3 regions of the Sphaerotilus montanus genome follow, and region 2 is predicted to be linked to each of the others. Evidence: predicted binding sites of a transcription regulator. Region 2 holds the regulator's gene; each other region holds the start of a gene.
The links. The regulator sigma-54, encoded in region 2, starts transcription at its own class of promoters, with help from an activator protein. The targets are predictions, from matches to a motif close to TGGCANGNAANCTGCTTT.
Positions count from the first base shown of each region.

Region 1: cydP (cytochrome oxidase putative small subunit CydP) is a predicted target of sigma-54. The motif match lies at 4,750-4,767, and genes of this name have one in related genera.
Region 3: BDD16_RS06480 (P-II family nitrogen regulator) is a predicted target of sigma-54. The motif match lies at 5,079-5,096, and genes of this name have one in related genera.

Region 1 covers NZ_JACCFH010000001.1:2,354,912-2,365,387, reverse strand. The annotation lists gene BDD16_RS10670 (YeeE/YedE family protein) at 1-1,063, shown strand, start outside; gene BDD16_RS10665 (methyl-accepting chemotaxis protein) at 1,160-2,713, shown strand; gene BDD16_RS10660 (DsrE family protein) at 2,703-3,101, opposite strand; gene BDD16_RS10655 (sigma-54 interaction domain-containing protein) at 3,221-4,573, opposite strand; gene cydP (cytochrome oxidase putative small subunit CydP) at 4,778-4,954, shown strand; gene BDD16_RS10645 (cytochrome ubiquinol oxidase subunit I) at 4,951-6,507, shown strand; gene cydB (cytochrome d ubiquinol oxidase subunit II) at 6,525-7,667, shown strand; gene cydX (cytochrome bd-I oxidase subunit CydX) at 7,709-7,837, shown strand; gene BDD16_RS10630 (cyd operon YbgE family protein) at 7,870-8,139, shown strand; gene BDD16_RS10625 (MBL fold metallo-hydrolase) at 8,143-8,826, shown strand; gene BDD16_RS10620 (group II truncated hemoglobin) at 8,838-9,278, shown strand; gene BDD16_RS10615 (DsrE family protein) at 9,535-9,948, shown strand; gene BDD16_RS10610 (alpha/beta hydrolase family protein) at 10,004-10,476, shown strand, end outside.
Region 2 covers NZ_JACCFH010000001.1:1,801,600-1,812,075, reverse strand. The annotation lists gene BDD16_RS08160 (leucine-rich repeat-containing protein kinase family protein) at 1-678, opposite strand, end outside; gene BDD16_RS08155 (YfiM family lipoprotein) at 690-1,946, opposite strand; gene BDD16_RS08150 (hypothetical protein) at 1,996-2,622, opposite strand; gene BDD16_RS08145 (SNF2-related protein) at 2,822-5,080, shown strand; gene BDD16_RS08140 (DUF4126 domain-containing protein) at 5,160-5,783, shown strand; gene BDD16_RS08135 (hypothetical protein) at 5,755-6,006, opposite strand; gene BDD16_RS08130 (RNA polymerase factor sigma-54) at 6,204-7,793, opposite strand; gene lptB (LPS export ABC transporter ATP-binding protein) at 7,810-8,562, opposite strand; gene lptA (lipopolysaccharide transport periplasmic protein LptA) at 8,559-9,167, opposite strand; gene BDD16_RS08115 (thiol:disulfide interchange protein DsbA/DsbL) at 9,303-9,971, opposite strand; gene BDD16_RS08110 (SPOR domain-containing protein) at 10,027-10,476, opposite strand, start outside.
Region 3 covers NZ_JACCFH010000001.1:1,442,602-1,453,077, forward strand. The annotation lists gene rplE (50S ribosomal protein L5) at 1-473, opposite strand, end outside; gene rplX (50S ribosomal protein L24) at 488-805, opposite strand; gene rplN (50S ribosomal protein L14) at 827-1,195, opposite strand; gene gshA (glutamate--cysteine ligase) at 1,426-2,721, opposite strand; gene amt (ammonium transporter) at 2,849-4,651, opposite strand; gene BDD16_RS06480 (P-II family nitrogen regulator) at 4,683-5,021, opposite strand; gene BDD16_RS06485 (YifB family Mg chelatase-like AAA ATPase) at 5,286-6,800, shown strand; gene BDD16_RS06490 (glutathione S-transferase family protein) at 6,809-7,504, opposite strand; gene rfaE2 (D-glycero-beta-D-manno-heptose 1-phosphate adenylyltransferase) at 7,594-8,094, shown strand; gene BDD16_RS06500 (16S rRNA (uracil(1498)-N(3))-methyltransferase) at 8,123-8,878, shown strand; gene BDD16_RS06505 (hypothetical protein) at 8,850-9,149, opposite strand; gene BDD16_RS06510 (recombination-associated protein RdgC) at 9,249-10,151, opposite strand; gene BDD16_RS06515 (phosphoenolpyruvate carboxykinase (GTP)) at 10,399-10,476, shown strand, end outside.

The DNA.
Region 1 (10,476 bases), 550 kb from region 2:
GGTGATCGGGCTGCTGTTCGGCTTCTTCGCACACCGTGCGCGCTTCTGCCTGCGCTCGGCGGTGATCGAGTTCTCCCGCGGCACGCAGGAGGGCAAGCTCACCGTCTGGCTGTTCACCTTCTCCACCGCGGTGCTGCTGACGCAGACCTTCATCCAGCTCGGCTGGCTGGACGTCAGCGGGGCGCGGCAGCTCGCCGGGCGGGGCAGCCTGTCGGGTGCGGTGATCGGTGGCGCGATGTTCGGCGCCGGGATGATCCTGGCACGCGGCTGCTCCAGCCGGCTGCTGGTGCTGGCGGCGCAGGGCAACCTGCGGGCGCTGCTGTCGGGTCTCGTGTTCGCGGTGACGGCGCAGTCCGCCTTGTCCGGCCTGCTGTCGCCGCTGCGCACGGCGATCGCCGGCTGGTGGACGGTCGAGGGTGGTGCCTCGCGCGACCTCCTGGCGCTGACCGGCGCCGGCCACCTCGGCGGACTGCTGTTCGGCGCGGTGTGGCTGGTGGCGGCACTGGTCTGGGCGCGGCGGCAGCGGGTGCGCTTCTGGAGCTGGTTCGGGGCGGTCGGCGTGGGCGTGATGGTCGCGGGCGCCTGGCTGTTGACCTGGGCGATGTCGCGTCAGGTCTTTGACCTGATCGTGCCCGTGCAAAGCCTGTCCTTCACCGGCCCGGCCGCGGACACGCTGATGCTGGTGCTCTCGCCGCCGGGACAGCCGCTGAAGTTCGACCTCGGGCTGGTGCCGGGTGTGGCGGTGGGGGCCTTCCTGTCGGCGCTGCTGTGGCGCGAACTGAAACTGGAAGGTTTCCAGGGCGGACAGGCGATGCGCCGCTACATCGTCGGAGCCATGCTGATGGGCTTCGGAGGGATGCTCGCCGGCGGCTGCGCGGTCGGCGCGGGCGTGTCGGGGGCAGCGGTGTTCACGCTGACCTCGTGGGTCACGCTATCGGCCATGTGGGGCGCGGCGATGCTGACCGACCGGCTGCTCGATCAGCCGGAAGAGGCGAAGCGGCCCGTCCCGCCGATGAGCCCGCACGGGGATCCCGAGCTGAGCGCGAGCTACGCAAGGCCCTGAGAAGCGCGCAAAGGAAGGCCGGATTTCGCACCGTCTTTTCGGGAACGGACGGCCGGCAATCGCGCCACCATGCGGGCTCCCTGCAGGAGTATCCCCATGAAAATGCGCACCCAGATCATCACCTTCGGCCTGGCCGGCACCGCTCTGGCTGCCATGGTGGGCGGGATGGGCCTGCTGTCCAATGCCCGACTGGGTCAGGAGCTGGATGCCTCGGTCGTGGCGGGCATGGCGCTGCAGGCCAGCCAGCAGGCGGACATGATGCACGACGCCATCCGCGGCGACGCCCAGCTCGCGCTGATCGGTGCCTTGCGCAACGACCCGGGCCCGATCGGGCAAGCCGAAAAGGGTCTGACGGAACACGCACAGATCTTCCGGGACACCATGTCCAGGCTGGGGACACTGTCCATCGATCCGGCCAGCCAGGCCGCGCTGAAGCAGGCGCAACCCATGGTCGAGCAGTACATCGAAGCGGCAAACCAGATGATGGCCGTCGCCAAGTCCGATCCGCAGGCCGCCGCGGCAGCCTCCGCCGGGCTGCAGGCGAGCTTCAGCGCACTCGAACCGAAGATGGCGGCCCTGTCGAGCAGCATCGAGCAGGCGGGCGACCAGTTCAGGACGCACGCCGCAGACAGCCTCGAACGCACACGCTGGATCGTCATGGCCGCGCTGGTGGGCGCCGCCATGGCCATGATGCTGGCCGCGTTCTGGCTCGCGCGGCGCATGACCCGCCCGATCACGCAGGCAGTCGATGCGGCCCACCAGCTCGCCGGGGGCAATCTCACCGACCTGATCCAGCCGGAGGGCAGCGACGAGTCCATCCAGCTGCTGCAGGCGATCCAGCAGATCCAGTCCAGCCTGGGCCGCATCGTGCACGGTGTGCAGTGCAGCGCCGAGCAGGTCGCCAGCGCCAGCGTACAGATCGCGCAGAGCAACAACGACCTGAGCCGCCGCACCGAGGACCAGGCCAGCGCGCTGGAGCAGACCTCCGCCACGATGGAGCAGCTCGGCACGACCGTGCGCCACAACGCCGACAACGCCCAGCAGGCGAACCAGCTCGCGCAGGGGGCCTGCGACATCGCGGGCAAGGGCGGCGCGGTCATGGCGCAGGTTTCCGAGCGCATGCAGGGCATCAACGCCAGCTCGACCCGGATCACCGACATCATCTCGGTGATCGACGGGATCGCCTTCCAGACCAACATCCTGGCGCTCAATGCCGCCGTGGAGGCCGCCCGTGCGGGCGAGCAGGGACGCGGCTTCGCGGTCGTGGCCACCGAGGTGCGCAACCTCGCGCACCGCAGCGCCAGCGCCGCCAAGGAGATCAAGGTGCTGGTCACCGGCAGCGTCGAGCAGGTGCGGCAGGGCAGCACGCTCGTCGAGGAGGCCAGCCGCACGATGGAGCAGATCGTCACCTCCATCCAGCGGGTGAACCAGATCATGGCCGAGATCAGCACCGCCAGCGCCGAGCAGAGCCAGGGCGTCAGCCAGGTCGGTCAGGCGGTGACCCAGATGGACTCGGTGACGCAGCAGAACGCCGCGATGATCGAGCAGAGCGCTGCCGCCGCGGACCTGCTGAAAGAGCAGGCCCAGCAGCTGGTCGGCGCGATGTCGGTCTTCCGGCTGGGCAGCAGCGCCGGCCTGGTCAGGGCTTGATGTAGGCGTGGCCCTGGAGCTGCAGCTTCGTCAGCCGGACGACACCGGACGGCGTGAAGTCGGCCTCCTGGATGAACTGCTCGCGCTTGAGCCCCCGGTTCTTGAGCGTGATCTCGCAGACCTCGAAGGCCACACCGCGGTTCTTCAGCGCCGACACCAGGGCGTCGTACGACACGTCGGTGCGGTCCTTGGCACCCTCCATCAGGAAATCGACCCCGGCGGCGTGGGTGACCACGGTGATTTTCGCGGTGGGGTCGGTGTCGAGGTGGTTGCGGACGTTGCGCAGCGCCGCCAGCGCCTGCGTGGCGGCGTCGCTGACGTGGTAAACGACCTTGTCCTGCGCGCTCGCAGCCAGGCTGGCGAGCGATAGCACGACAGAAAGCAGCATCGAACGAAGTTTCATCATCGAACAAGCCCTCGGTTGAGATGGGTCCGGCCCCGTGATCACACGGCTGACCGTGGCCAACAGCGTATACCTCTTCTACCCGTCCTGCAGAGGCTGCGCCGTCATGGACCAGGCGGATCCGCCGAGTCCATGTCACGCAACTTCCGATACAGCGACCGCTCGCTGATGCCAAGTTTGCGGGCCAGTTCCGCCCGGCTGCCACGGTGGGTCTGGAGTTGCGCCCGCAAGGCCGCACGCTCCACGCAGCGCAATGACATACCCGATGCGGAAGCTGGCGCCGGGTGACTCGACTCGGCGGACCACAGCTCCCGGCCAGCGTGGGGATCCTCGGTGTCAAGAGCGCGCTCCACGTGAACGGCCTCGATGCAGACCCCATCAGCCAGCAGTGCTGCGCGCTCCAGCACATTGCGCAGTTCACGCACATTCCCCGGAAACGGACAGCGTTGCAGCAGCGCAAGCGCATCCGCGGACAGCGCCATCCGGCGATCAGGGGTCACCCGCGCCAGCAAGGCGACGGCCAGCAGGGGAATGTCCTCGACCCGCTCCCGCAGCGGCGGCAGCGCGATCGGGAAGGTGCTCAGCCGGTAGTACAGATCCTCACGGAACCGCCCGTCGGCCACCATCGCCCGCAGGTGCCGGTGTGTCGCGGACACCACCCGCACATCGGCATGCCGCAGCTCCGTGCTGCCCACGCGGCGGTAGGTGCCGCTCTCCAGCAGCCGCAACAGTTTCACCTGCATCAGCAGCGGGATGTCTCCCACCTCGTCCAGGAACAAGGTGCCGCCACTGGCCGCTTCCACCAATCCGGGCTTGCTGTGGTTGGCCCCGGTGAAGGCCCCACGTTCGTGGCCGAAGAGTTCGCTCTCGAACAGCGTCTCGGGCAGGCTGGCGCAGTCCACCACCACCAGTGCCTTGGCCGCGCGCAGGCTGGCTTCGTGGACCGCCTGGGCGACCAGTTCCTTGCCCGTGCCCGACTCCCCCAGCAGCAGCACGCTGGCCTGCGACGGCCCGACCCGTGACACCAACTCCAGCATCCGCTGAAAGGCCGGCGCGCGTCCGATCAGCCCCTGGGCGGCCGGCTGGCCTTGCGCCACGCGCAAGGGTTCCATCTTCTCGATGAAGTACGCCAGTTCGCCACCGACTTCGCGCAGTGGCACCAGTTCGATGTTGACGTAGGACTCGCCCTGCGGCGTGTGGTGCAGGTGCAGCACACGCTCGCGCTGCCCGGTCTCGCGCGAGCGGGCCAGCGGACAGCTTTCGCCCGCCTGGTCGCACGGCACGCTGAAATGGTGGGACACCTCGTAGCAGGTGCGCCCGATCACCGAGCCCCGCGGGCTGAACTGGCGCCGATAGGCGGCGTTGGCCGCGACGATCCGGTATTGCCGGTCAAACAGGATGTGCGGCTCTGGCAGCCCCTCCAGATACGACACCAGTTCAGGCAGGACAGTGGCCACAGTTGACGCTCCACAGCGGAAAGGGATCCCGACACCGGGATTGGGCTGAACAGTCTACTGCCATATTGGCAGCATTACGCCAACATGGCAGTTGATGAATCTGCCATGTTGGCGGGGCCAGTCGTAGCCTTCTCGCAAGACCTTGTTTCAGAAGGATTTTTTCCGCATCCGGGCGGTGGCACGCCTCTTGATACGTACTGGGGTATGAATACGCCCCAAGACCGTCTGGTCCGCCATCTCGCCATCGCCATCGGCCTGAAGCTGGTGGTGCTGGTCGGGTTGTGGGCGGCCTTCGTGCGGGATGAGCGGGTCAGCGTCGATGTCGACGTGGCTGCGGCTCACCTGAGCGCCCCTGTCGCCACCAGCGGAGATCAACCTTGATTTCAGAACAACTCGTCGACCTGTCGAGGCTGCAGTTTGCGGCCACGGCGATGTACCACTTCCTGTTCGTGCCGCTCACGCTGGGCATGGTGTGGCTGCTGGTCATCATGGAGAGCGTCTACGTGATGACCGGCCTGGTCATCTGGAAGGACATGACCCGCTTCTGGGGCAAGCTCTTCGGCATCAACTTCGCGCTCGGCGTCACCACCGGCATCACGCTGGAGTTCCAGTTCGGCACCAACTGGGCCTACTACTCGCACTACGTGGGCGACATCTTCGGCGCCCCGCTGGCGATCGAAGGGCTGATGGCCTTCTTCCTGGAGTCCACCTTCATCGGCCTGTTCTTCTTCGGCTGGGACCGGCTGAAACAGACCCAGCACCTGATGGTGACCGTGCTGATGGCGGTCGGCACCAACCTGAGCGCGCTGTGGATCCTGATCGCCAATGGCTGGATGCAGAACCCGGTGGGCGCGGAGTTCAGCTACCAGACCATGCGCATGGAGATGACGGACTTCTGGGCCGTGGTGTTCAACCCGGATGCACAGGCCAAGTTCGTGCATACCGTGTCGGCGGGCTACGTGACGGGGGCGATGTTCGTGCTGTCGGTGTCGAGCTGGTACCTGCTCCGGGGCCGCGACATCGAGTTCGCCAAGCGCAGCTTCCGCGTGGCGTCGGCCTTCGGTCTGGCCAGCGTGCTGAGCGTCATCGTGCTCGGTGACGAAAGCGGCTACACCGTGGGCGAGGCCCAGCAGACCAAGCTGGCCGCCATCGAGGCCATGTGGGAAACCGAGCCCGCACCCGCCAGCTTCAACGTCATCGCGGGCATCAACGAGGCTGAGCAGAAGAACGACTGGGCGGTCGAGATCCCGTGGGTGATGGGCCTGATCGGCACCCGTTCGGTGACCAAGCAGATCCCCGGCATCCACGAGATCAAGGCGAAGAACCGAGAACGCATCGTCAACGGCATCACCGCGGTGATCGCGCTGGAGACGCTGCGCAAACACCGCGACGACGTGGTCGCCAAGCGCGTGCTCGAAGCGACCAAGGGCGACCTCGGCTTCGGCCTGCTGCTGAAGAAATACACCACCGACGTGCGCCAGGCCACCCCCGCGATGATCGACCAGGCCATGCACGACACCGTGCCGCGCGTGACGCCGATGTTCTGGAGCTTCCGGATCATGGTCGGGCTGGGCTTCGCGATGCTGCTGCTGTTCGGCCTGAGTTTCTGGGCCACGCTGAAGGGCGAGTTCCAGACGCGGCCCTGGCTGCTGCGCGCTGCGGTGCTGATGCTGCCGGCGCCGTGGATCGCCTGCGAGCTGGGCTGGGTGGTGGCCGAGTACGGCCGCCAGCCCTGGACCATCTACGGCGTGCTGCCCACGCACATGAGCGTCTCCACGCTCAGCGTGAACAGCCTGTATGGCTCGCTGGCCGGGTTCATCGGCTTCTACACCGTGCTGCTGGTCGTCGAGGTCTACCTGATGCAGAAGTTCGCGCGCCAGGGCCCGGGTTCGCTCGGCACCGGCCGCTACCAGTTCGAACCGGCGCACGCCTGAAGCCAACGAGACACGACATGATCGACTACCCGACCCTCAAGATCCTCTGGTGGCTGCTGGTGGGCGTGCTGCTCGTCGGCTTCGCCATCATGGACGGCCACGACATGGGCGTGGGCACGCTGCTGCCGTTTGTCGGCCAGGGCGACGACGAACGCCGCGTCGTCATCAACACCGTGGGCCCGCACTGGGACGGCAACCAGGTCTGGTTCATCACCGGCGGCGGCGCCATCTTCGCGGCCTGGCCCCTGGTCTACGCCACCGCCTTCAGCGGCTTCTACTGGGCGATGCTGGCGGTGCTGTGGGCGCTGTTCTTCCGGCCGGTCGGCTTCGACTACCGGAGCAAGGTCCACAACGCCACCTGGCGCAGCACCTGGGACTGGGGCCTGTTCATCGGTGGGGCCGTGCCGCCGTTGATCTTCGGCGTGGCATTCGGCAACCTGCTGCAGGGCGTGCCGTTCGGCTTCGACGACTACCTCATCAGCACCTACACCGGCACGTTCTGGCAACTGCTCAACCCGTTCGCGCTGCTGGCGGGCGTGGTGAGCAGCGCGATGATCACGATGCACGGCGGCATGTACCTGGCGCACCGCACCGAGGGTGCGATCCAGCAGCGCGCCGTGTGGGGGGCGGTGGGTGCGGCGGGGCTGATGGTGGTGGCTTTCATCGGCGCCGGGCTGTGGCTGAAGTTCGGGAGCATCGAGGGTTATGTCATCACCTCGGCCATCGATCCTGGCGCGCTGCCGGACCCGCTGGCCAAGACCGTGGCGCGCAGCGCCGACGCCTGGTGGCGCAACTACCGTGCGCAGCCGCTGCTCTGGTCGTTGCCGTTGCTGGGCATCGCCGGGGCGCTGATCGCGGCGGCGCTGGTGGCCGCGCGCCACACGCTCAGCGCCTTCGTGGCGTCCGCGCTGGCCATCGTGGGGGTCATCGGCACCGCGGGTGCGGCGATGTTCCCGTTTGTCATGCCGTCCTCGACCCAGCCGAACGCCAGCCTGACGGTGTGGGACAGCGCCTCCAGCCACCTGACGCTGGGCCTGATGTTCTGGGCCACGCTGATCTTCATGCCGCTGATCGTGTTCTACACCTCGTGGGCTTACCGCGTGATGCGCGGCAAGGTCACGCTGGCGCACATCCGCGCCAACGAACACACCGCCTACTGACATTGCCGACGACATTGCAACCCACCGGAAGGACATCAACCATGTGGTATTTCGCCTGGATGCTCGGCGTCGGCTTTGCCGTCCTGCTGGCCATCATGAACGCGCTGTGGGGTGAGAACGAGAGCGGCCGGGCCGACGCCGCCGAGCGCTCGGCCGCCTGGAGACGGTGACCGTGGACACGTCGCCCGCCCTGGTCCCCCCCATGACACCACCCCCACAGCCGCCGGGCACGCACCTGCCCAGCCTGGCCGTGGCGCTGCTGATCATGGTGGTCGGCACGCTGTATCCCCCGCTGATGGCCGATGCGACCGGCAAGGCCGACCACCCGCTCGCCATGGCCCTGTTCTGGGCCATGAGCGCCGGGTTCGTCCGGGGCGTGGGCTTCGTGCCGCAGCGGTGGATCTGGCGGGTGTTCTTCTCGGGCTGGTCCTGTGCTGCCGCGCTGCTGCTGGCCGCCATGCTGAAGGGGTGACCCATGTATTTCCGGATCCTGCACGACGAACGCAGTGGCGCGGTGAGCTATCTGCTGGGCGATCTGGACGCTGGCGAGGCCGTGCTGGTCGACCCGCGCGGCGCCGATGTGCCCCTGCTGAGGGCCATGCTCGACGAACACCGCCTGCGCCTGCGCTGGCTGCTGCGCACCCATGAGCACGACGACGTATTGAAGGGCGAAGTCGTGGCACTGGAAGCACTCGGTGCCCCTCGCATCCAGCATGGCCTGCCCCCGCCTTCGCAGACCCGAACTCGAACCCGGACCCGCAACGCCACCACCGAGCCCGCGCACGCCGTCCTGACCTTTGGCAACGAACACATCCAGGTGCTGCAGACCCCGGGGCACACCGCCGGCTGTCTGAGCTACCTGTGGCGGGACCGGCTGTTCTGCGGCGGGCTGCTGGCCGTGGACGCCTGCCCCTTCCAGCCGCGCCCGGCCCTGCCGGAGTCGTTGTGGGACAGCGTGATGAACAAGGTCTTCCGACGGCCCGACGAAACGCTGCTGTTCACCGGCCACGCCCAGCGGGCCCGCACCGTCTCCAGCGTGCTCGAACAGCGGCGCTGGCATCCCTGGTTCGGGGGCGCCACACGCGACGAGTTCCTGGCCCGGGTACGCGTGATGTCGGTGGCCAGCCCCCCCCTCGGGCATCCCGAATGCAGAACCTGAAAACCCACACCATGACCGACACCCTGGATGACACCACGGTCGCCACCGACAGCGTCTACACCCGTCTGGGCGGCGCTCCGGCGATCCACGCGCTGGTGGACCGCTTCTACACGCTCATGGACGAGTTGCCCGAAGCCTTCACCGTGCGGCGCCTGCATCCCGACAGTCTGGCGGGCAGCGCCGACAGCCTGTTCAAGTACCTGAGCGGCTGGTTCGGCGGACCACCGCTGTACATCCGCGAGCGCGGCCACCCCCGGCTGCGCATGCGGCATGCCCCCTATGCCATCGGCCCCGTGGAGCGCGACGAATGGATGCTGTGCATGCGCCAGGCGCTCGCGGAGCAGGTGACCGACCCGGCGCTGCATGACGCGATCGAGCGGGCCTTCTCCGACATGGCCCAGCACATGGTCAACACCCGTGACACCAGCCACGCCGTGGGGTGCCCGCGATGACGCATCGCTCGACCCGCAGCCGGACCTTCTGGGCCACCGCCCTGACCGCCTTGTGCTGTGCGCTGGCCGCCGGCTCTGCCATGCCTGTACTGAGCCTGCGCGATCAACACGCCCGAAAAACCCGTGAACGACATGGTCAGCGCCGTGCTGGCTGCAGAACCGATGGCCCCGTGATCCGCCAACGGCAAGCTGGTCACCGCCTTCCAGATATTCGCCCTCACCCATCCTCAACCCTCGATCAATGGAGTCCCTCATCATGAAAAAATCACTGCTCATCGCCGCCGCCCTCCTGTCTACCGCTGTGGCGGTGCAGGCGGAAGAACTGTTTGTCAACATCCATTCCGGCAACGCCATGGCCCAGGGCGCCGGGCTCGTGCTGGCAGGTCAGGCCCTGGAGCAGAAGGCCCCGGTGCGTGTACTGCTGTGTGACGCAGCGGGCGACATCGCGCTCGTCGGCAAGGAGATGCCGACGCTCAAGCCGCGCAACGTGACACCGCAGCAGATGCTGCAGGGGGTGATCAAGGCAGGGGCCAAGGTCGAGGTCTGCGCCCTCTACCTGCCCAACACCGGCAAGCAGGCCAGCGATCTGATCGACGGCGTCACGCCAGCCAAGCCGGCCGAAGTGGCCGCGCACCTGCTCAAGCCCGGCGTCAACACGCTGGCCTTCTGAACCTGGTCACGGGCCTGCTGCCATGGCATCCTGGCGACACAGGACACCGTCCCTCTTGACGCATCCACTGCGCGCGGTCCTGCATCGACTGCTGCTGCGCGGGCTGCGTCCCCCCAGGCTGCCGCACACACCGGGCTGGACAGACGGCAGCACCGATGGACATCGACTGTCGGTCTTGCAAGTCTGCGGCAGCCGCGGGCAACGGCTGGCGGCCTGGCTGGCTTTGCCGCCAGCGGCCAGCACCGGGCATCCGGTGCCTGTGGTCGTGGCCGTCCACGGCTGGGGCGCCAACGCATCCACACTGTCGTCCCTGGTCGAACCCCTGGTATGCGCAGGCGTTGCGGTGATGCTGTTCGACGCTGCCAGCCACGGCCTCAGCGCGGCCGAGGAGTTCAGCTCGCTCCCGCGTTTCGCCGAGGATCTCGCGGCGGTGCTGCACACGCTGCGCGGCGTGCCCGCCATCGACACCGGGCGGGTCGCGTTGCTCGGACACTCTGTCGGGGCAGCTGCCGTACTGCTGCACACGGC
Region 2 (10,476 bases):
CCATGTGGCCTTGTGGATAACTCCGGAGGCTCCTTCGCCGAGCACGTGCTGGAACACCAGGTGTTCCCAGGGAATCCGTGGAAGATCCATGCTGTGGCGCGCATGGGATGGCTTGTGGAAAACCTGGTTGCCGGCCAGCGCCAGCCAGGCCAGTCGCGGCATCGACAGCAGCCAGGGGGGCAGCGCTTCCAGCCGGTTGGCCGCCAGCCGCAGCAGCGCGAGTTCTCCACAGCCGGACAGGTCGGGCAGGGTGGTGAGCCGGTTGCCAGCCAGCATCAGTTTCTCCAGCCGCAGGCACGCACCAAGGGTGTCGGGCAGGGTCTCGACCGCGTTGTCGGTGAGGATCAGCCAGCGCAGCCGAGGGGGCAGCGACTCGGGCGGCACACGGGTGATCCGGTTCGCCTTGAAGCCCACCATCTCCAGTTGTCCACAGCTTCCTAACACCGGAGGCAGCGTGGTGAAGGCATTGTCCGAACAGAAGACCACGCGCAGGCGGTGCAGCCGTGGCAGGTCGTCCGGCAGGGTGGACAGGCGGTTGCCCGTGAGGTTCAGGATCTCGAGCGTGTCGGCGAGATCGAACACCTCGGGCGGCAGTGCGGTCAGGTCGCAGCACAGGTCCAGGCGGCGCGCGCCCGCCAGCGCACCACGGCGCAACGCACGGAGGTTCTCCAGGCTCATGTTCCGGTCTCTCAGCGCAGCAGCGGACGGGAGGCCACGCGGCGCTCGATGTCGGCCTTCATGCGCTCGTAGGCGGGTGCGCCGACACCGCCGTAGGTCGCCTTGAACTCGGCCTCGCTCAGGAATTCAGGCAGGTCGGCCACGCCGGGCATGAAGTCCTCGTCGGTCACGCCCTTCGAGAGTTCGGCCTGCAGCCGCTTCGGATCGTTCGCGGCGATCTGGCCGAAACGGGTGCCGGCGCGGTCGGCCGCGATGTCGTTGAAGCTGAAGCCGCTGCCGCCGCGCGAGTCGGAGATTTCCTTGTACAGCCCGATGGCGTCCGCCAGCCGGCCGCCCCCTTCGGCCGCGAGCACGGCCGAGACCAGGAAGTGCATCGAGAAATCCTCGCGCCCGCGCAACAGCACCGGACGCGGCACGGGCTGGGCCCAGCCACGCGCTTCCTGCACGAAGCGCGACGGGCTCTGGCCGGTGGCATAGAGCGCCAGCGCAATCAGCGCAGTGCGGTTTTCCAAGGCCGCAGCCGCATCGTCGCCACCCGCCGCGGCCGCGCGCACCCGCGCCAGCTCGAACATCGGCGGCAGCAGACCGGCCAGCGGCACGGCCTCGCGCGACAGGCGCACCAGCGGCACCAGCCGGTCGACGTAGGCCCGCAGCCGCTGCTGGTCCGCCGGCGGCAGCATCACGGTGCGCAGGCCCTCCGGCCGCCAGACGTAGTCCAGCACGATCTCGGCCGGCTGCAGCGTGACCTGCTGCACCATGCCCATCACCGTCTGCACCGGCTCGGTGAGCTGGTAATGCGCCAGGCCCTGCACCAGCAGCCAGCGCGCCAGCCCGGTCGGCACCGGCAGGCGGCCGATCTGCAGCTGCTCCAGCACGGGCCAGCCCACGGTCTGGCGCACACGCGCCTCGACGTTCAGCCACTGGCCGAAGGGGCTGTGTGGCACCTGGAGGCTGAACTGCACCCGTGCCGCCTGGTCCTCCAGCACGACGCGGCCAGCCCCGTGCAGCAGCCGCCGGGCGGCGTCGTGCAGCACCAGGTCCAGATCGCGGCCACCGGCGTGGAAGGTGCGCACGGCTTCGCCCTCCTGCGGGTGCTTGCGCGGGTCCGCCGCGCTGAGCAGGTCGCGCACGCGGACGATGTCGGCGGGGGTCATCGCCGAGTCGCGCACGACCAGCGCACGGTCGTGCAGCGCCAGCCAGACGATCAGCACGGCCGACAGCACGAGTGCCGCCACGGTGAGCAGCAGCAGCTTGAGGACAGTTTTCATGATGCGGCGCATCTTAGACGCGCCCGGCGGGTCTGCCGACTCTGCGGGTTCAGGGCAGGCGGTCGTCCGGCAGGTAGATGCGGTCGGAATAGGTGGCCAGCCATTCGGGCCGGAACGCCACGAAGATCGCGGCGACCATGCCCGTCAGGAACGCGTCGCCCCACGCCGCCAGCCAGCGGCCGATCATCTGCTCGCCGGGGTCGAGCCCCGGGGTGCCGCCGTGCAGCCACATCGACAATGCGCCGCTCAGCACCATGCTGCAGGCCGTGACGAGGAAGCCCCGGCCAAGGATGTAGACGAACAGGTGGTGCGGGAGCCAGCGCCGCACCGCCGCGCCCAGACCCAGCGCCAGCGTCGCAGGCATGACACCGAGCCAGACCAGCCGGTGCAGCGCCTCGGCCGTGTCCAGACCGGCCATCAGCGCGGTGATCCCGGCGACCGGCACCATCGCCAGCACCGCCATCGGCCAGCCCGTGAGCAGCATCAGCAGCACCGCGCCGGACAGCGGCTGCACGACGGCCATCGCCACATAGCGGTCGGTGCCCCAGAACAGCGGCATCGCCGACCACCAGGCCAGCCACGCCCACGGCGGCCCCTCGGCCCGCGCCGCGCGCCAGGGCCGCAGCGCCAGGGCCACCACGAGTGCCGCCAGGGCGAGCAGGAGATCCAGGGTCATCCCGTCATCCTAGCCGGCCCCCTGCCGGGTCGGGATGACGGTGGTCAAGTCCGGCGGGTCGCCCGGACTCCGCACTCGGACACGAATGGAACCGAAACGGTCCGGCGATGCCGACATCCAGTGCAGAGGCGGCGGCCATACCAGCTACAGTCCCGGGCAAATTCCAGGACTTCGAATCACGGCCGGCATTGCCCTCCCCATGGCGTCAACTTCCTCCCCCCGCAAGACCCCCTCTGCCCGCAAGCGCGCAGCCCCCCGACCGACCGCGTCCGACCTCGCCGAGGCACCGGTGACGGCCCTGCCCGACACGGCCACCGAGCCCCCCCCCGCAGCGGCACCGGCCCGCAAGCGCGCACCGCGCAAGACCCCCGTCCGCGCCGCAGCGCAGACGCCGGAAACCGACGTGCCCCCGGTGGTGGTGGTGGCTGCGCCAGTCGAGCCAGTCGAAGTGGCGGCCCCTGCACCAGCCCCGGCAGAACCCGCCGTAGCCGCCCCCGCCAGGAAGACCGCACGCCGCACCCCCGCACGCAAGAAGGCCGCTGCGCCGGTCGTGCAAACCGAAGCCGAAGCGGCGGCACCCGCGCCAGCGCAGGACGCGGCCCCCGCCTCCGGACCAGTGGCAGCACCGGTGTCCGCGCTGGAACCGCTTGCTGAACCGGCACCCGAGATCGAGCCCGCCCCGGTGGCAGCGCCCGCGCCCGTGCCGGAACCCGCGCCGGTGCCCGCCGCCGAGCCCCTCCCCGCCGTGGAAACGCCCGCCCCGCCGCCGCCGGACCTGCGTCCGCCGCACAGCAGCGTGACGCTGCTGCCGGGCGTGCGCCAGCAGTTGCACTGGGTGGCCGGCCGCGGGTGTCCGCCGGACCTCGATGCCGCCGCGCAGGCGCTGGGCATGCCCACCGACGCCGCCCCGCTGGTCAACGACCTGGCGCTGGTGGATCTGGTGCGGCTGGCCCGCGAACGGCGCCACACCCTGCAGGTGGACGAGGCCGTGTGGGACTGGCTGGCCCAGGCCCGCGACATGCGTTCCCGCGTGGCGCACCTGGAGCGTGGTCACCCGGCCGGCCCTCTCAGCCCCGCGCTGGCCGCGCTGGTGACCGGCACGCTGCGCCCCTACCAGGCCGAAGGCGCGCTCTACGCGGCCTGCGCCGGCCGCAGCCTGCTGGCCGATGACGCCGGTCTCGGCAAGACCGTGCAGGCCATCGCGGCCCTGCGGCTGATCGGCCAGAGCTTCGGCGCAGCGCGGGCACTGGTGCTGTGCCCGCCCGAGCGGCTGGCGCACTGGCGCGAGCAGTGGCAGCAGTGGACCGGCACCGCCGCTGTCACGCTGGACACGCTGTCCGCCACCGACACCGACACCGATACCGACGCCCCGATCACCGCCGTGATCGCCGATCTGGGCAGCCTCGCGGGCGACCTCGACCGCCTGCGGGCATTCGACGCCGACGTGGTGGTCATCGACGAGTCCGTCGACGCGAGCGCCTCCCCGTGGGCCAGCCCGGACAGCGCGGCCCGGCTGCAAGGGCTCGCCGGCACCCCCTGGGCCCTCGTGCTCGCACGCGCGCCGCTGGAAAGCCGCCCGGACGCGTGGCAGGCCATGCTCGACTGGATCGATGGCAGCCGTTTTGGCGCCGTCGCCGCCCTGCAGGGAGGACACATCGACGCGCTGGCGCCGTGGATGCTGCGCCGCTCGCGCACCTTCGTGCTGCGGCAGCTGCCCGAGACGGTCGAGCAGACCACCCGGGTCACGCTGCCGCCGGAACAGCGCACCACCCACGACACGCTGCTGGGCCAGGTGCGCCGCAGCGTGCAGCGCTGGCAGCGCAGCCAGTTCCTCGGCAGCAGCGAGCAGCGCCAGCTGCTGCACACGCTGCACACGCTGCGCCAGTGTGGCCAGGACGGCAAGATCGACGCCGCCCTGCAGGCCATCGACACGGCCCTGTGCACGCCCGAGACCAAGGTGGTCGTGTTCAGCCAGTGGCCGGGCGCGCTCGACGCGCTGGACACGGCCCTGCAGGCGCGCGGCACCACCGTCCGCCGCCTCGGCCCCGAGCTGGTCGGCGACGCCCGGCGTGCGCTGATCGGCGAGTTCCAGCAGGCCCCGGAGCTGCGCGTGCTGCTGTGCAACGACGACGACCGCGGTGGCCAGCTCGGCCTGCGCCACGCCGCCACGGCGATCGTCCACCTCGACCGCCCATGGAACCCGGCACTGCTGGTGCAGCGCCTGAGCCGCGTGCACCGCACGGACCGGGTGCGGCTGGTGGCCGTCCACCATGTGCTGGTGGACGACAGCATCGAGTCGCGCCTGGTGCACGCCCAGCAGGACGACGCCGGACACGCCCGCTTCGTCGGGCTGGTCGAGGGGCCGAACGCCGACGTCTTCCTCGAAGGCCCTCGGCTGGCGCGGTTCATGGGCGCACTCGCTGCGCTGGTCGATCCGGCGGTCCTGAAGCCGGACTGAGCAAGAGGCACCGGGGGCCGCACACGCAGCGGCCCCCGGCTACCATCGCGGTGATGTCCCACACCACAGGAGCGCGGTCATGGCCCTGCCGCTCGGCACACCGGAGCTGATGTCGATCGCCGCCACGCTGGGCTGGGCCAGCGGGCTGCGGCTGTACGCCGTGCTCTTCTGCACCGGGCTGGCCGGTTACCTGGGCTGGATACCGCTGCCGGGCGGGCTGCTCTGGCTGCAGCAGCCGGTGGTGCTGGGCGCGAGCGGGCTGATGCTGTCGGCCGAGTTCTTCGCCGACAAGATCCCCGGCTTCGACTCCTTCTGGGACCTGCTGCACACCTTCGTGCGCATCCCGGCGGGTGCAGCGCTGGCGGCGGCGGTCTTCGGTGGCGACGAGGGCAGCTGGTCGATGGCCGCGGCCGTGCTCGGCGGCTCGCTGGCGGCCACCGCCCATGTGGCCAAGACGACGACACGGGCGGCGGTCAACACCTCGCCCGAACCGTTCAGCAACTGGGGACTGTCACTCGCCGGGGACGCTGCGGTGCCGGCGATGCTGTGGCTGTCGTGGGTCCAGCCCCTGTGGGCCGCGGTCGGGCTCGGCGTGGCCGTGGTGGTGATGCTGGGGCTGACCTTCTGGCTGCTGCGCCACGTGCGGGCGCTGCTGCGGGGGCTGGTGCAGCGCTTCAGCGGCGCGTCGACAGCGCTGGACTGATGGCCGCCGCCGCCCGCAGCGGTGGCAGCGGCGTCTGGGTCATCAGGAACTGCTCGGCGAGCCGGCCCAGTTCCGCGCTGCCGCAGGCCCGGCACAGGCTGAGCACCGCGCGGGCGTATTCGGGCGGGCCGAGCATCAGGTTGATGTCCACATCCTCGCCCATCTCGTGCATGAGCAGATCGTGGATACGGCTGGCGATCTGGTGGCGGACTGGGTCGTGCATGGCGGGTCTCCTGGGTTCACCCCCAGTCCATTGCACGGGCCGTGCCGGCCAGATTGCAAATTCGATCACGCCATCGGAGCGCCCCGCCATGACCGCGCACCAAGGCCTGTCGGGGTAACTACCGGGCCGCGCCCGCAGCCATGCGCGGCACCGCCGCAGGCTGCCCCGAAATGGTGCGACCGCGGCAACCCGGTTGTTCAGATCGCCTTGCGCAGATTGGCCGGCGCGATCTTGAGCGCCTCGCGGTACTTGGCCACCGTGCGGCGCGCGACCTGGATGCCTTGCTCCTCCAGCATCGTGCTGAGCTGGCTGTCGGAGAGCGGCTTCTTCTGGTCCTCGGCGGCCACGAACTGCTTGATCAGCGCCCGCACCGCCGTGCTCGACGCATTGCCGCCCGCCTCGGTGTTCAGCGACGACCCGAAGAAATACTTCAGCTCGAAGGTGCCAAAGGGCGTGTTCATGTACTTGGCGGTGGTCACGCGCGAGATGGTGGACTCGTGCAGACCCAGCTCGTCGGCGATCTCGCGCAGCACCAGCGGCTTCATCGCGATCTCGCCGTGGGTGAAGAAGCCCTTCTGGCGCTCGACAATGGCCTGCGAGACCCGCTGGATGGTGTCGAAGCGCTGCAGGATGTTCTTGACGAACCAGCGCGCCTCCTGCAACCGCACCGCCAGCGTCGCGCCGCCCTCGTCGCCGGTGCGCTGGCTGCGGTGCTGGCGCAGGACCTGGGCGTAGAGGTCGTTGATGCGCAGCTTGGGCATCACGTCCGGGTTGAGCACGACACGCCAGCCGCGGCCCGCCTTCTGCACGATCACGTCCGGCACGACGATGTTGGCCTCGGCGCGGGCAAAGCGACGGCCGGGCTTGGGCTCCAGCGTCAGGATGAGCGTCTGCGCGTCGCGGATGTCGTCCTCGTCGGCGCCAGTGGCGGCCATGAGCTTCTTCATGTCGCGCCGGGCGAGCAGCTCCAGATGGCCCTGGCAGATCAGGATGGCCACGCGCTGCGCCTCGGTGCGGTCGCACTCGCGCAGCTGCAGCACCAGGCATTCGCCCAGGTCGCGGGCGCCGACGCCGCAGGGCTCCAGGTTCTGCAGCCAGCCCAGCGCGCAGCGCAGCTGGTCGATCAGCTCCTCGCGCAGCGTGGCGGCTTCCTCGTCGCCAGGCGTGTCGCCGATCGACAGCTCGATGGCCAGCCGCTCGGCGATGTCCTCCAGCGGGTCGGCCAGGTAGCCGTCCTCGTTGAGCGAGTCGATCAGGGCCTCGACCAGCAGCATGTCCTCGCCCGCCAGCCGCATGCCGAGCAGCTGGCCGCGCAGGTGGTCGTTGAGGCTTTCGGTGAGGCTGGAGCGCTCGCTCCAGTCACCGTCCTCGTCCTCGACGGCGTTGCTGCGCGCGCCGGACACGTCGGAGAGGCTGTCGTAGTCCTCGCGCTCGCTGCCGGAGTCCCAGTCGTTGCTGTCGCTGGCGCTGCTGTTGAAGTCCAGCTGGTCCACGCCGGGCGTTTCGGCCTCGGACGCCGGGCTGGTCGCCGCGGCCGGGGTGTCGCCGCCATCCCAGTCGTCGGTGGCCCCGGGGCTGCGCTCGGGCGGGGCCAGGGTGGTGTCGGCCATGGGCCGGTCCTGGGCGACCCCCTCTTCGTCGACTTCCAGGAACGGATTCGCTTCGAGCATCTGCTCGACTTCCTGGTGCAGCTCCAGCGTCGAGAGCTGCAGCAACCGGATCGATTGCTGCAGTTGTGGCGTCAGCGCCAGGTGCTGCGAGAGGCGGACCTGCAGGGAAGGTTTCATGGGATGGGGACCAAAATCACATGCGGAAATGTTCGCCGAGGTAGACCTTGCGCACGTCCGGGTTGTCGACGATGGCCGCCGGCGTCCCTTCGGCCAGCACACGGCCCTCGCTGATGATGTAGGCGCGGTCGCAGATGCCCAGCGTCTCGCGCACGTTGTGGTCGGTGATCAGCACGCCGATGCCGCGCGCCTTCAGGAAACCGATGATGCGCTGGATCTCGATCACCGCAATCGGATCAACCCCGGCAAAGGGCTCGTCCAGCAGGATGAAACGCGGCTGCGTGGCCAGCGCCCGGGCGATCTCCACCCGCCGGCGCTCGCCGCCCGAGAGGGCAGGGGCGGGGCTGGCGCGCAGCCGATCGATCGACAGGTCGTGGAGCAGGCCGTCCAGCAGCGACTCGATGCGTGCGGTGCCGAGCGGGCGGCCGTTCTCGTCGTGCTGCAGCTCCAGCACGGCGCGGATGTTCTCCTCGACCGTGAGACGCCGGAAGATCGAGGCCTCCTGCGGCAGGTAGGACAGCCCGAGCCGCGCCCGCTGGTGGATCGGCAGGCGCTGCACCTCGGCGCCATCGATGCGGATGCTGCCCGCGTCGGCCCGCACCAGCCCGACCAGCATGTAGAAGCTGGTGGTCTTGCCCGCGCCGTTCGGACCGAGCAGACCGACCACCTCGCCGCTGCGCACCGAGAGGTGGACGTCCTTGACGACCAGCCGGGCGCCGTAGCGCTTCTGCAGGCCCTCGGCCTCCAGGCAACTGCGGGTGTCGGTCAACGCGGAACCTCCGGGCTGGCGGCCTCGGGCGCCGGACTGGCGGACTTGCGCGGCGTCACCACGCCCTTGACGCGCCCGCCACCCGCTGCCGTCGCGGCCGCGCCAGCCGCACCACCGCCCTGCACCTCGAACACGTCGCGGGCATGGTTGTAGACGATGGTCTGGCCGGTGACCTGGTCCGCCGGCGCCCCGCCGCGCAGCACCCGCACCTGCGCCTGGTCGATGAAGCGCACGGTCTCGGTGACGGTGTCGTACTCGATGCGCCGGGCCTGGCCTTCGACGACCTCGTCCAGCCCTTCGCGCTTCTGGCGGAAGGTGGCGAGCTGGCCGTCGGCACCGGTCGCCGTGGCGAACTGGCCCTGGGCGGTTTCCCTCAGCTCGATCTGCGCAGCCTTGAGCACCAGCGTGCCGCGGGTGATCTCGACGCCGCCACTGAGCGTGCGGATCTTGCGCTTGCCGTCCAGCACCATGCGCCCCGCGTCAAACGCAAGCGCCTGCTCGCTGTCGGCCTTCTCCGCACGCACCGGCAGGCCGGACACCGCCAGCAGGGCAGCCAGCAGCAGGGCGGAATGTCGGGACAACAGCACGGAAACGGCAGGCAGCATGGAACACGGTCCCCGGAAAGCCCTGGGGTCAAGGCATGGAAATTGCATTGATTCTAGCCAGAAGCGACCGGGCCCGCGACATCTTCTGTCGCGGGCCCGGGGCATGGCGCGGTGCGGGGAATTCTTCAGGCGCGATCAGACGCCTTTGCGCGAGCGGGCGATGAGCTGGTCCGTCAGCGCCAGTGCGCGGACCTGTCCTTCGAGCTCGGGCGTGTTGTCACCGCCAGCGAGCGAAGGGGAGGTGTAATAACGGCCATGGATGCCGAGCGCCGGCACGCCATCGATCTTGTAGGCCTCGGAGAGCAGCTTGCTCTGGCGGACCTTGCTCTGCATGCCGAAGGAGTTGTACATCTCGGTGAACTTGGCCCGGTCGGCCCCGTTCTGCACCGCGAACTCGATCAGCGCCTCGGGCTTGTCGAGTTTCTGGCCCTGCTGGTGGATCGCGTAGAAGACCTTGCGGTGGATCTGCTCGACCAGCCCGAGCGCCTCCAGCGTCGCGTAGAAGCGCTGCTGCGGCTCGAAGTTGGGCCGGAACCCCACGTGCATGCGCTTGAAGGCCACATCGGCAGGCAGCTTCCTGATCCAGGCTTCCAGCGTCGGCTCGAAGGCGTTGCAGTGCGGGCAGCCATACCAGAAGAACTCGATCACCTCGATCTTGCCCGCAGGCGCCGAGACCGGAACCGCGGTGGACAGGCGGACGAAGTGCTTGCCTTCCTGGAACGCACCCTGGGCCGAGACGAGGGGGCTGGCCCCGGACAGCGCGAGGGCGGCAGTGCTGCCCACGACAAACTCACGACGCTTCATGCAATGTTTCCTTTCGATGATCACGGCGGATCAGAGTGGGTCCGTGCAGCAAGGTTCAACGCGGCACGCGCACCAGCGCCGCTTCGCCATAACCGGACGCCGTCGTCTGGTCGCGCATCCGCTCTGCATCCTCACGCGTCTCGAATGGCCCCAGGCGCACACGGTACATCAGGCGCCCGGCCTGCTCGCGTTCGGTGATGCGGGCTTTCAGGCCCCCCATCGCCAGCTTGGCGCGCTGCTGCTCGGCGTCGTCGGTGCTGACGTACGCCCCGACCTGCACGAAATACACGAACGCGTCAGCCCCCGGTCTGGCTGACGCACTCGCCGCCGTGGCGGCTGTCGCCGATGCGCGCGCAGCCGCTGCACTGGGCGCCGGAACCACGGCAGCGGCCGCATTCGCGACGGCACTGGCCACACGCTCCTGGGCTGCGGCCGCAGTGCCGTTGCCGCTGTCGGTGCGCGCCGGACCGGGGGCGGGCCTGGCCGGGTTCTTGCCGTGCAACGG
Region 3 (10,476 bases), 360 kb from region 2:
AGACCACGCAGAGCATCCACCTTGTCGTATTCGATTTCGGGGAAGATGATCTGTTCTTTGACGCCGATGTTGTAGTTGCCGCGACCGTCGAACGAACGTCCCGAGATACCGCGGAAGTCACGAACGCGCGGCAGCGCGATCGTCACGAAACGGTCCAGGAATTCGAACATGCGCACACCACGCAGGGTCACCATGCAGCCGATGGGCACGTTCTCGCGGATCTTGAAACCGGCGATGGCCTTGCGGGACTTGGTGACGACCGGCTTCTGGCCAGCGATCTTGGTCAGGTCGCCGACGGCGTGGTCCATGACCTTCTTGTCGGACACCGCTTCGGAGACACCCATGTTCAGGGTGATCTTCTCGAAACGCGGCACTTCCATGACCGACGTGTAACCGAACTTCTGCATCAGGTCAGGAACGACCTTCTCGCGATAGAACGCTTGCAGACGAGCTTGAGCTTGTTGTTGAGCCATCTCGGATCCCCGCCTCAGGCCTTGATCTCTTCGCCACTGGACTTGAAGACGCGCACTTTCTTGCCGTCAGCCAGGAGCTTGATGCCCACGCGGTCGGCTTTGCCGGTCGCGGGGTTGAAGATCGCCACATTCGATTGATGGATCGGCATGGTCTTGTCGACGATGCCACCGGTCGTGCCCTTCAGCGGGTTCGGACGCACGTGCTTCTTGACGACATTGATGCCGTCAACCACCACGTGGTCTTCATCAACACGCAGCGAAATCGCGCCGCGCTTGCCCTTGTCGCGACCGGTCAGCACGATGACCTCGTCGCCTTTGCGAATCTTGTTCATGGCCTGTCCTTCGCAGTCGGCTTAGAGCACTTCCGGAGCCAGGGACACGATCTTCATGAAGCGCTCGGTACGCAGTTCACGCGTCACCGGGCCGAAGATGCGGGTGCCGATCGGCTCCAACTTGGCATTGAGCAGCACGGCTGCATTGCCATCGAACTTGACGAGCGAGCCGTCCTGACGGCGAACGCCCTTGGCCGTGCGAACGACCACGGCGTTGTAGACCTCGCCTTTTTTGACGCGACCACGCGGTGCAGCTTCTTTGATGCTGACCTTGATCACGTCGCCGATACCGGCATAACGACGCTTAGAACCGCCAAGCACCTTGATGCACATGACGGACTTCGCACCGGTGTTGTCCGCGACGTCGAGTCGCGATTGCATTTGGATCATGTCGAATCCCCAACTTATCCCGCGCTGATAGCCCCACTCGGCCACCGCTCGCGGTCAGTCTTGGGCCCGTCACAACGACTGGGTGAAAACTCACCAAGCGGTTGCGTTTGGGGCGGAGCCAGATTGCGCCACATGCGGCTAGGCACGTGCGCAAGCCAGAAGAGCCTTCGATTATGCCAACGCATCCAAGCTGCGTCAACATGGCACTGTAAAACAATCACAGGGGGCGATCAGTCGTAGACCTCCGCGTCCGGATCCGTCGCCTCCAGTTCATAGCTCGCCGCCAGCATCGCCAGCCGCGCAACCACTCCGTACATGTAGAACCGGTTCGGTGCACTCGCCCCCGGCTTGACACCCTGGCGCGGCAGGTGGCTGCTCTCGGCGAAGGCCAGCGGGATGAACTGCGCGCCCGGCGAGTTGAGGTTCTCGTCGATGCCACGGTCGGCATGCACGCGGTAGAAGCCCCCCACGACATAGCGGTCCAGCATGTAGACCACCGGCTCGGCGACCGCGTCGTTGATGCGCTCGTAGGTCGGCACGCCCTCCTGGATGATCACCTCGGTGACCTCCTGGCCATCCTTGATCACGCTCATCTTGTTGCGCGTGCGGCGGTTGAGTTCGTCAAGCTGCTTGGCGTCCCGCACCGTCATGATGCCCATGCCATAGGTGCCGTTGTCGGCCTTGACGATCACGAACGGCTTCTCGTTGATGCCGTATTCCTTGTACTTGCGGCGGATCTTGCCCAGCAGCGCATCGACATTGGTCTGCACGCACTCGATGCCCGATCCCTCGGCGAAGTTCACCTCGCCGCACTGGCTGAACATCGGGTTGATCAGCCACGGATCCATGCCCATCAGCTTGGAGAACTTCTTGGCGACCTCTTCATAGGCCTGGAAGTGGTTGGTCTTGCGCCGCACGGCCCAGCCCGCGTGCAGCGGCGGCAGCAGGTACTGCTCGTGCAGGTTTTCCAGCACCGACGGAATGCCCGCCGACAGGTCGTTGTTGAGCAGGATGGTGCAGGGGTCGAAGTTCTTCAGCCCCAGGCGGCGCTGGGTGCGCAGCAGCGGCTCCATCGTGAGCGACTCGCCGCCGGGCAGCTCGAACGTGGTCGGCGCCTTCACTTCCGGGTCGAGCGAGCCCAGGCGCACGTTCAGCCCCGCCTGCGTGAAGATCTGCACCAGCCGCGCCACATTCGTCATGTAGAAGGTGTTGCGGGTGTGCTTCTCGGGGATCAGCAGCAGGTTCTTGGCCTCGGGACAGATCTTCTCGATCGCGGCCATCGCCGCCTGCACGGCCAGCGGCAGCATCTCGGGTGTCAGGTTGTTCCAGCCACCGGGGAACAGGTTGGTATCGACCGGCGCGAGCTTGAAGCCGGCATTGCGCACGTCGACCGAGGTGTAGAAGGGAGGCGTGTGCTCCATCCACTCCAGGCGGAACCAGCGCTCGATGGCCGGCATGGAGTCGAGGATGCGGGCTTCGAGCTCGTTGATCGGGCCGGTCAGTGCGGTGACGAGATGGGGAACCATGGTGGGCGACCTGCGCGGTGAAGGGGAATGAGGGCCATTCTAGGAAGGTCTTCAGATGCGGGTACAGCGACAAAACAAAAGGGGCCGCCCGAAGGCGGCCCCTTGAAGGGCAATCAGCAGGAAACGATCACTTGGCGTAAGCGGTTTCGCCGTGCGAGGTGATGTCCAGACCTTCGCGTTCGTCGTCTTCCGGCACGCGCAGGCCGATCACCAGATCCACGATCTTGTAGGCGATCACCGAGACCACGGCCGACCACACGACGGTCAGCATCACGGCCTTGGCCTGGATCCAGACCTGACCCGCGATCGAGTAGGCGTCCGGGGCGATCATGCCCACGGTCACCCAGTCGGCCACGGCGCTCGGGCCACCCAGGTTCGGCGAGTTGAACACGCCGGTCAGCAGGGCACCCAGGATGCCACCGACACCGTGCACGCCGAACACGTCCAGCGAGTCGTCGGCACCCAGCATGCGCTTGAGGCCATGCACGCCCCACAGGCAGACGAAGCCGGCGATGAGGCCGATGATCAGCGCACCCAGGATGCCGACGTTGCCAGCAGCCGGCGTGACCGCCACCAGGCCCGCCACGGCACCCGAAGCAGCACCCAGCATCGAGGCCTTGCCCTTCATCAGCGCCTCACCCATCGACCAGGCCAGAACGGCAGCGGCGGTGGCGATGAAGGTGTTGATGAACGCCAGTGCGGCGAAGTTGTTGGCTTCCAGGGCGGAGCCGGCGTTGAAGCCGAACCAGCCCACCCACAGCAGCGAGGCACCGACCATGGTCAGCGTCAGCGAGTGCGGCGTGAACGCTTCGCGGCCGTAGCCGACGCGCTTGCCAACCATGTAGGAGCCGACCAGACCGGCCACGGCCGCGTTGATGTGCACCACGGTACCGCCAGCGAAGTCCAGCGCACCCCACTGCCAGATCAGACCGGCCTTGGCGGTCATCGCGTCAGCGACTTCCTTCGAGGCATAGGCATCCGGACCCATCCAGTACCAGACCATGTGCGCGACCGGCGCATAGCTGAACGTGAACCACAGCACCATGAACATCAGCACAGCCGAGAACTTGATGCGTTCGGCGAAGGCGCCGACGATCAGGCAGCAGGTGATGCCGGCGAAGGTGGCCTGGAAGGCAGCGAACACGATCTCGGGGATGTAGACCCCCTTGCTGAACGTGGCAGCCGGCGCGAAGGTGCCGGCGACGTTGTCCCAGACGCCCTTCATGAACAGGCGGTCGAAGCCACCGATGAACGCATTGCCTTCGGTGAACGCCAGGCTGTAGCCGTAGACGAACCACAGCACGACGATCAGCGAGAACGTGACCATCACCTGCATCAGCACGGACAGCATGTTCTTCGAGCGCACCAGGCCGCCGTAGAACAGCGCCAGACCCGGCACCGTCATCAGGATGACCAGCAGCGTCGACAGCATCATCCAGGCGGTGTCGCCCTTGTCGATCTTCGGAGCCGGCGCAGCAGCGGGGGCGGCATCCGAAGCGGCAGGCGCTGCTTCAGCGGCCGCCGCGGGCGCAGCCACCTTGGCCAGCGTGATCTCGACACGGCGGGCCGCATCGCCCTCGCCGGCCGTGATGTCCTCGGGCTTCTGCAGCACGACGCGGGCCTCGTCGACGCCAGCCGCCTTCAGCGCCTCGCGCACGGCGAGGGCGCGCTGCTTGGCCAGTTCCTTGTTGACTTCCAGCGAGCCGGAGTTGTCGGCGAAGCCGGACAGCTGCACCTTGGCATCTGCGTTGGCAGCCAGGAAATCGGCCACGGCCTTCATGGAGTCCGCGGTATCGGCGGCCACCTCGGCCTTGCCGGACTCGAACATCACCTTCGTGTCCGGAAAATCGGCGGCCAGTGCTGCGGGCGCGAAGCCCAGCATCCCGACCACCGTCATCAGCGCGACGAACCACGCGATCAGCTTCTTCATTTGGTGTTCTCCTCGTTCCTGTGGCGAGCGCTCACAGGGCATCCTTGCCGGTTTCGCCCGTGCGGATGCGCAGCACCTGCTCCAGCGACGTCACGAAAATCTTGCCGTCACCGATCTTGCCGGTGCGTGCAGCGCCTTCGATGGCTTCGATCACGCGGTCCACGACCGCGTCGTCCACGGCGGCCTCGACCTTGACCTTCGGCAGGAAGTCGACGACGTACTCGGCACCGCGGTACAGCTCGGTGTGGCCCTTCTGGCGCCCGAACCCCTTGACCTCGGTGACGGTGATGCCCTGCACGCCGATGTTGCTGAGGGCTTCTCGAACCTCATCAAGCTTGAAAGGCTTGATGATGGCAGTGACCATCTTCATGGCAGCTCCTGGTTGCTCTGACTGGTTGACTGGTGTTGGAACAGATACCGCCAACCTTCTGCATCTTTCATGCCATCACTTGAAACATCCCGTGACGGCCACCAGATCGCGCGCGACACCCCCGATGCACCGGCTTGGTGTTTCCGCGATGCACAGCATTGGTGCATCTCCCCCATCAGGGTGAGTTCCGAACCGTGCGGACCTGCGCAGAATGGACGGCACCGCTGCGCCCCCGCACCGTTCCGACCCGGACCACGCACCACCATGTCACTCGCGATCGTCCACAGCCGCGCCCTGCTCGGCCTGCAAGCCCCGGCGGTGACGGTCGAGGTCCACCTCGCCAACGGCCTGCCCAGCTTCACGCTGGTCGGGCTGGCCGACACCGAAGTCAAGGAGTCGCGCGAGCGGGTGCGCGCTGCGCTGCAAAACAGCGGGCTCGAATTCCCCCACAACAAGCGGATCACAGTGAACCTGGCACCGGCCGATCTACCCAAGGAGGGTGGCCGCTTCGACCTGCCGATCGCGCTGGGCATCCTCGCCGCCGCCGGTCACATCGACCCGGCGATGCTGGAGACGCTGGAGCTGGCGGGCGAGCTGTCGCTGGCCGGGGATCTGCGCCCCGTGCGCGGCGCCCTGGCGATGGCACTCGCGCTGCAGCGGGGCGGCGCGCGGCGCACGCTGGTGCTGCCCCGCGCCAGCGCCGAGGAGGCTGCGCGCGTGCCGGGCCTCCCCCTGCGCTGCGCGGACCATCTGATGGACGTCGTCCACGCGCTGCAGCCCGGCGACGACTGCGTGCCGCTGCGCGCACCGCAGCCGCCACCCGGTCGCCCGCAGGCTCCGCTGCCGGATCTGCGTGACGTGCGCGGTCAGGTCGTCGCCAAGCGGGCACTGGAAATCGCCGCCGCCGGCCAGCACAGCGTGCTGTTGGTCGGGCCGCCCGGAACGGGCAAGTCCATGCTGGCCCAGCGCCTCATCGGCCTCTTGCCGCCGCTGGAGGAAACGCAGGCGCTGGAGTCGGCTGCGGTCCTCAGTCTGGCCGGGCGGTTCGATCCCGGGACCTGGTCACAGCGGGTGCTGCGGTCCCCCCACCATTCCGCTTCCTCGGTGGCACTCGTGGGCGGAGGTTCTCCTCCACGACCAGGCGAGATCTCGCTGGCCCACCACGGCGTGCTCTTTCTCGACGAGCTGCCGGAGTTCCCGCGGGCCGCGCTCGAAGCACTGCGCGAGCCGCTGGAGAACGGCCGCATCACCATCTCGCGTGCCGCCCAGCAGGCCGAGTTCCCGGCACGCTGCCAGCTCGTCGCGGCGATGAACCCGTGTCCGTGCGGCATGCTCGGCTCGACCATGCGCGCCTGCCGCTGCACGCCCGAAGCCATCGCGCGCTACCAGGGCCGGCTGTCGGGGCCGCTGCTGGACCGGATCGACCTGCGGGGCGAGGTGCTGGCGATCGCGCCGGAAGAGCTGTCCTCGGCGCCCGACGGCGAGCCGAGCGCCGCCATCGCCGAACGGGTCGTGGCCGCCCGGCAGCGCCAGCAGGCCCGCCAGGGAGTCTGCAATGCCGAGCTGGACGCTGGCGTGCTGGCAGACCACTGCCGGGCGCAGTCGGCCGCCACACAGTTCCTGAACACCGCCGCCGCCCGCCTGGGCTGGTCGGGCCGCAGCCTGCACCGGGTGATGCGCGTGGCGCGCACGGTGGCCGATCTGGCCGGCGCGGCCGACACCGAGATCGGCCACATCGCCGAGGCGATCCAGCTGCGCCGCGCCCTGCCCGGGCGGTGATCGCGACGTCAGGCCGGCGCGTTGCCCAGCGCAGCCAGCTGCGCGGCGCGCTGCTGGTCGGCCTTGCGGTCGGCGGCCACCTTCTGCGCGGTCGGGCGTTGTTCGATCAGCTTGACGTAGCCCTTCCAGTCCACGCCCTGCGCCGCCAGCAGATCCTCGCCGCAGACCAGCTTGGTCGACATCGCCACCAGCGGCAGGTGCGCCACGGCCGTGCAGTCGGCCAGCGTGAAGGTGTCACCCGCCACGTACGGCGCAAACCGGGCCAGGCGCTTGAACGCCGCGATGTTCTTCTCCAGCTGCCCCCGCGCCTTGGCGATCACGCCGTCCGACACCTTGCCGCCGAAAAACGCCTGCGCATAGAGCATGCGGGCCACCAGCTCCAGGTGGATGTCCATGAACAGCGACAGCTCGCGCACCTTGGCCGCGGCAAACGGATCGGCCGGCAGCAGCGGCACGGCAGGATAGGCCGCCTCCAGGTAGTCGACGATCACCGCGCTCTCGCACAGCGGGCCATGCTCGGTCACCAGATAGGGCAGCTTGCCGAGCGGGGAGTTCACCAGCACGTCCTCGCCGCCCCGCGGCAGCACCACCACCTCCTCGAACGGCAGGCCCTTCTCCAGCAGGACCAGCTTGACCTTGTTGTAGTAGTTGGACAGGGCAAAGCCGTGCAGGCGCAGGACAGGGGCGGTGGTGGATGCGGTCATCGGGGTCTCCGTGGTGGTGTGGGGCGGACTTCGGGCACTCTAGTCGCCGCACCGGCCACCGGCAGTAACTGCGGCGACAATCCCGCCCCATGAACGACGCCCCTGCCCTGCCCGCGCTCCCCGCCTTTTTCGACAAGCTCTGCCGGCGCGAGGACCTGCCCGCGCGGCTGGCGGCGCTGCCGCGGCCGATGGTGTTCACCAACGGCGTGTTCGACCTGCTGCACCGCGGCCATGTGACCTATCTGGCGCAGGCACGTGCGCTCGGCGCCAGTCTCGTGCTCGGCCTGAACAGCGACGCCTCGGCCCGCGGCCTGGGCAAGGGCCCGGACCGTCCGCTCAACGCCGAAGCCGACCGCGCCTGCGTGCTGGCCGCACTGGAGAGCATCAGCCTGGTCGTGCTGTTCGACGAGCCGACCCCCTGCACGCTGCTGCAGGCCATCCGGCCCGACGTCTACGTCAAGGGCGGTGACTACGACATCGAGGCGCTCGAAGAGACGCGCCTCGTGCGCAGCTGGGGCGGCCGGGCACAGGCGCTGTCCTTCGTCGATGGCTACTCGACCACCGCCCTCGTCCGCCGCATCCGCGCCTGAGCCCCTCCTCCCCGACCGCACACCCACCATGCCCGCCCGTCTCTATCTGGATGCGCCGCTGAGCGCCGATGCCGAACTCGCCCTGCCCGCCGGTGCGGCCCGCCATGTACAGGTGCTGCGCCTGCAGCCGGGCGAGGAGATCACCCTGTTCAATGGCCAGGGCGGCGAGTGGCGCGCGGAGATCGTGCGCATGGGCCGCCAGTCGGTCGAGGTGCGGGTGACGGCGCACGATCCGGTCGAGCGCGAACTGCCGATCGCCGTGACGCTGGTGGCGGGCATGCCGGCCAACGACCGCTTCGACTGGCTGATCGAGAAGGCGACCGAGCTGGGCGCGGCGGCGATCGAGCCGGTGGTGTGCGAGCGTTCGGTGCTGCGGCTGTCGGGCGAGCGGGCCGAGCGCAAGCGGGAACACTGGCAGGCGGTCGCCGTGGCAGCGGCCGAGCAGAGCGGGCGCACCCGCGTGCCGCTGATCGCGCCGGTGCGCACCCTGTCGCAGGCCGCGGCACTGGCGGCCGCTGACGCGGACACCCCCAACTGGTTGCTGAGTCTGGCCGAGGCCGTGCCCATGGCCAGACGGATGGCGCAGGACCTCGGTGGCGGTGTCGGGCGACTGCGGGTCTACAGTGGTCCGGAAGGTGGGTTCAGTCCGGCGGAGGAAACCCTGGTGCGCGGCATCGGCGCGCGGGCCATCAGCCTGGGAACACGGGTACTGCGGTCGGAAACTGCCCCACTGGCGGTGCTGGCAGCCCTGGGTCTCACGCCACCCAGCGACCGGGCGAGCTGAAGCGCGAGCGACCTTGGGGCACCTCGGGCGGCCCCAGCGGCGCAGCGGCACTGTCGGGCATCTCGGCACGCTCCACCAGTTCGCGCACGAAGGTCCAGATCACCGGGTCCAGTTCGATCGAACCCGGCTCGCCCGTGCGCTTGAGCCAGTCGTCCAGCCGGCGACGCGATGCCCCCAGCCGACGGGCGAACTGGTCCGGGTCCATCTCCATGCGCTGCATCGCTTCCAGCAGAAAAGCTTGTTGGGACTTGGGTTTTCTGTGTAGTGACATGGGAGGTATCCAGAAATGCAAATTCAGTCTAACGTCCCGCACCCCTGAAGCGTGCAGTCAGACCGAAGTTGTTGCAACTCGAAGCAACAGGCTTCGTGCTCACATTACAACTTGGTGCTCACCGCCCAAAGCCTCGATCAGGGCCGTCAACCCATGCGTCAATTCCGTGGTGATGATGGCGACATCGGCATCGAATCGCTCTTCGGCGCTGCCATCCGTGTCCAGGACGCCATCCAGGAACTCGATCTTGCGCAACTGCATCCCCTCGGTCAGCACGAAGGAGACGCGGCCATTCCAGGTCATCGCCAGCCGGGTGGGCATCTTGCCCTGCGTGATGTGCTGGCGCACCTCGTCGGTGTCCAGCGGGTGACGGGCATAGCGCACCACCGACTTCATCTCGTCACTGGACTTCAGCTCGCATTCCCGGTCGACCGTGAAATCGGCCGCCGGCTCGCCGGTGAGCAGCCAGTCGGCCATCACGGCAGCGGGTGACTCCTGGGTGTGCAGCGCCCGGACGGACAGGCCGTCGAGCGCCTTGACCAGCAGCGTCACCACCTCGTCGGCCCGACCCGGGCTGCTGGTGTCGAGCACCAGGAAGCCGGTGTCCGGCGACAGCCACACGTTGACGGCCGAGCGCTTGGTGAACGCCATCGGCAGCAACTCCAGCGTGGCCTGCTCCTTGAGTTCCTTGGTCTGCTTGCGACCGGGCTTGCGACCGGTCTCGCGCTCGATGCGGGCGGCGATCTCGTCGATGCGGCGCTTGACCACCGAACCCGGCAGCACCCGCTGCTCGATCATCAGCCGCATCAGCCACTGCCCGCGCACGGTCTCGGCCAGCGGCGCCTCGGCCGGCCCGCGGGGCGGCACCCAGCCAGCCGATTCCTCCTGCGTCGAGCCACACTCGACGAAGCGGGCCTTCTCCAGCCCGGCCTCGATCTGTTCGAGCGATGCCGACCAGCCCGGCTCCATGCGAAACACCGTCAGATTCTTGAACGTGAACACGCAGCTTCCTTCTCCAAAAGTCTTGATTGTCGGCGCCCCTGCACTTGCAGGTCCACCCGATGAACGTGTCACGGATGTGCCGGATTCGGGGATCTATAGGTCGAACACAGTGGCAGGTCATGCAAAAAACGCATGTAACCACCATGTAATGCAGAGATACCCCCGCCTACACTGACCGCGGGGGCATCCCGAAAGCAGCGCGGCGCACTGTTTTCGAGATGCCTTTTTTCAACATAGGAGCCTCTCGATGAACCAACCCCTGATGGCCGGCGTGAACGTCAACGCCCCCTCCTTCGTCAAGAACGCCAAGCTGATCGCCTGGGTC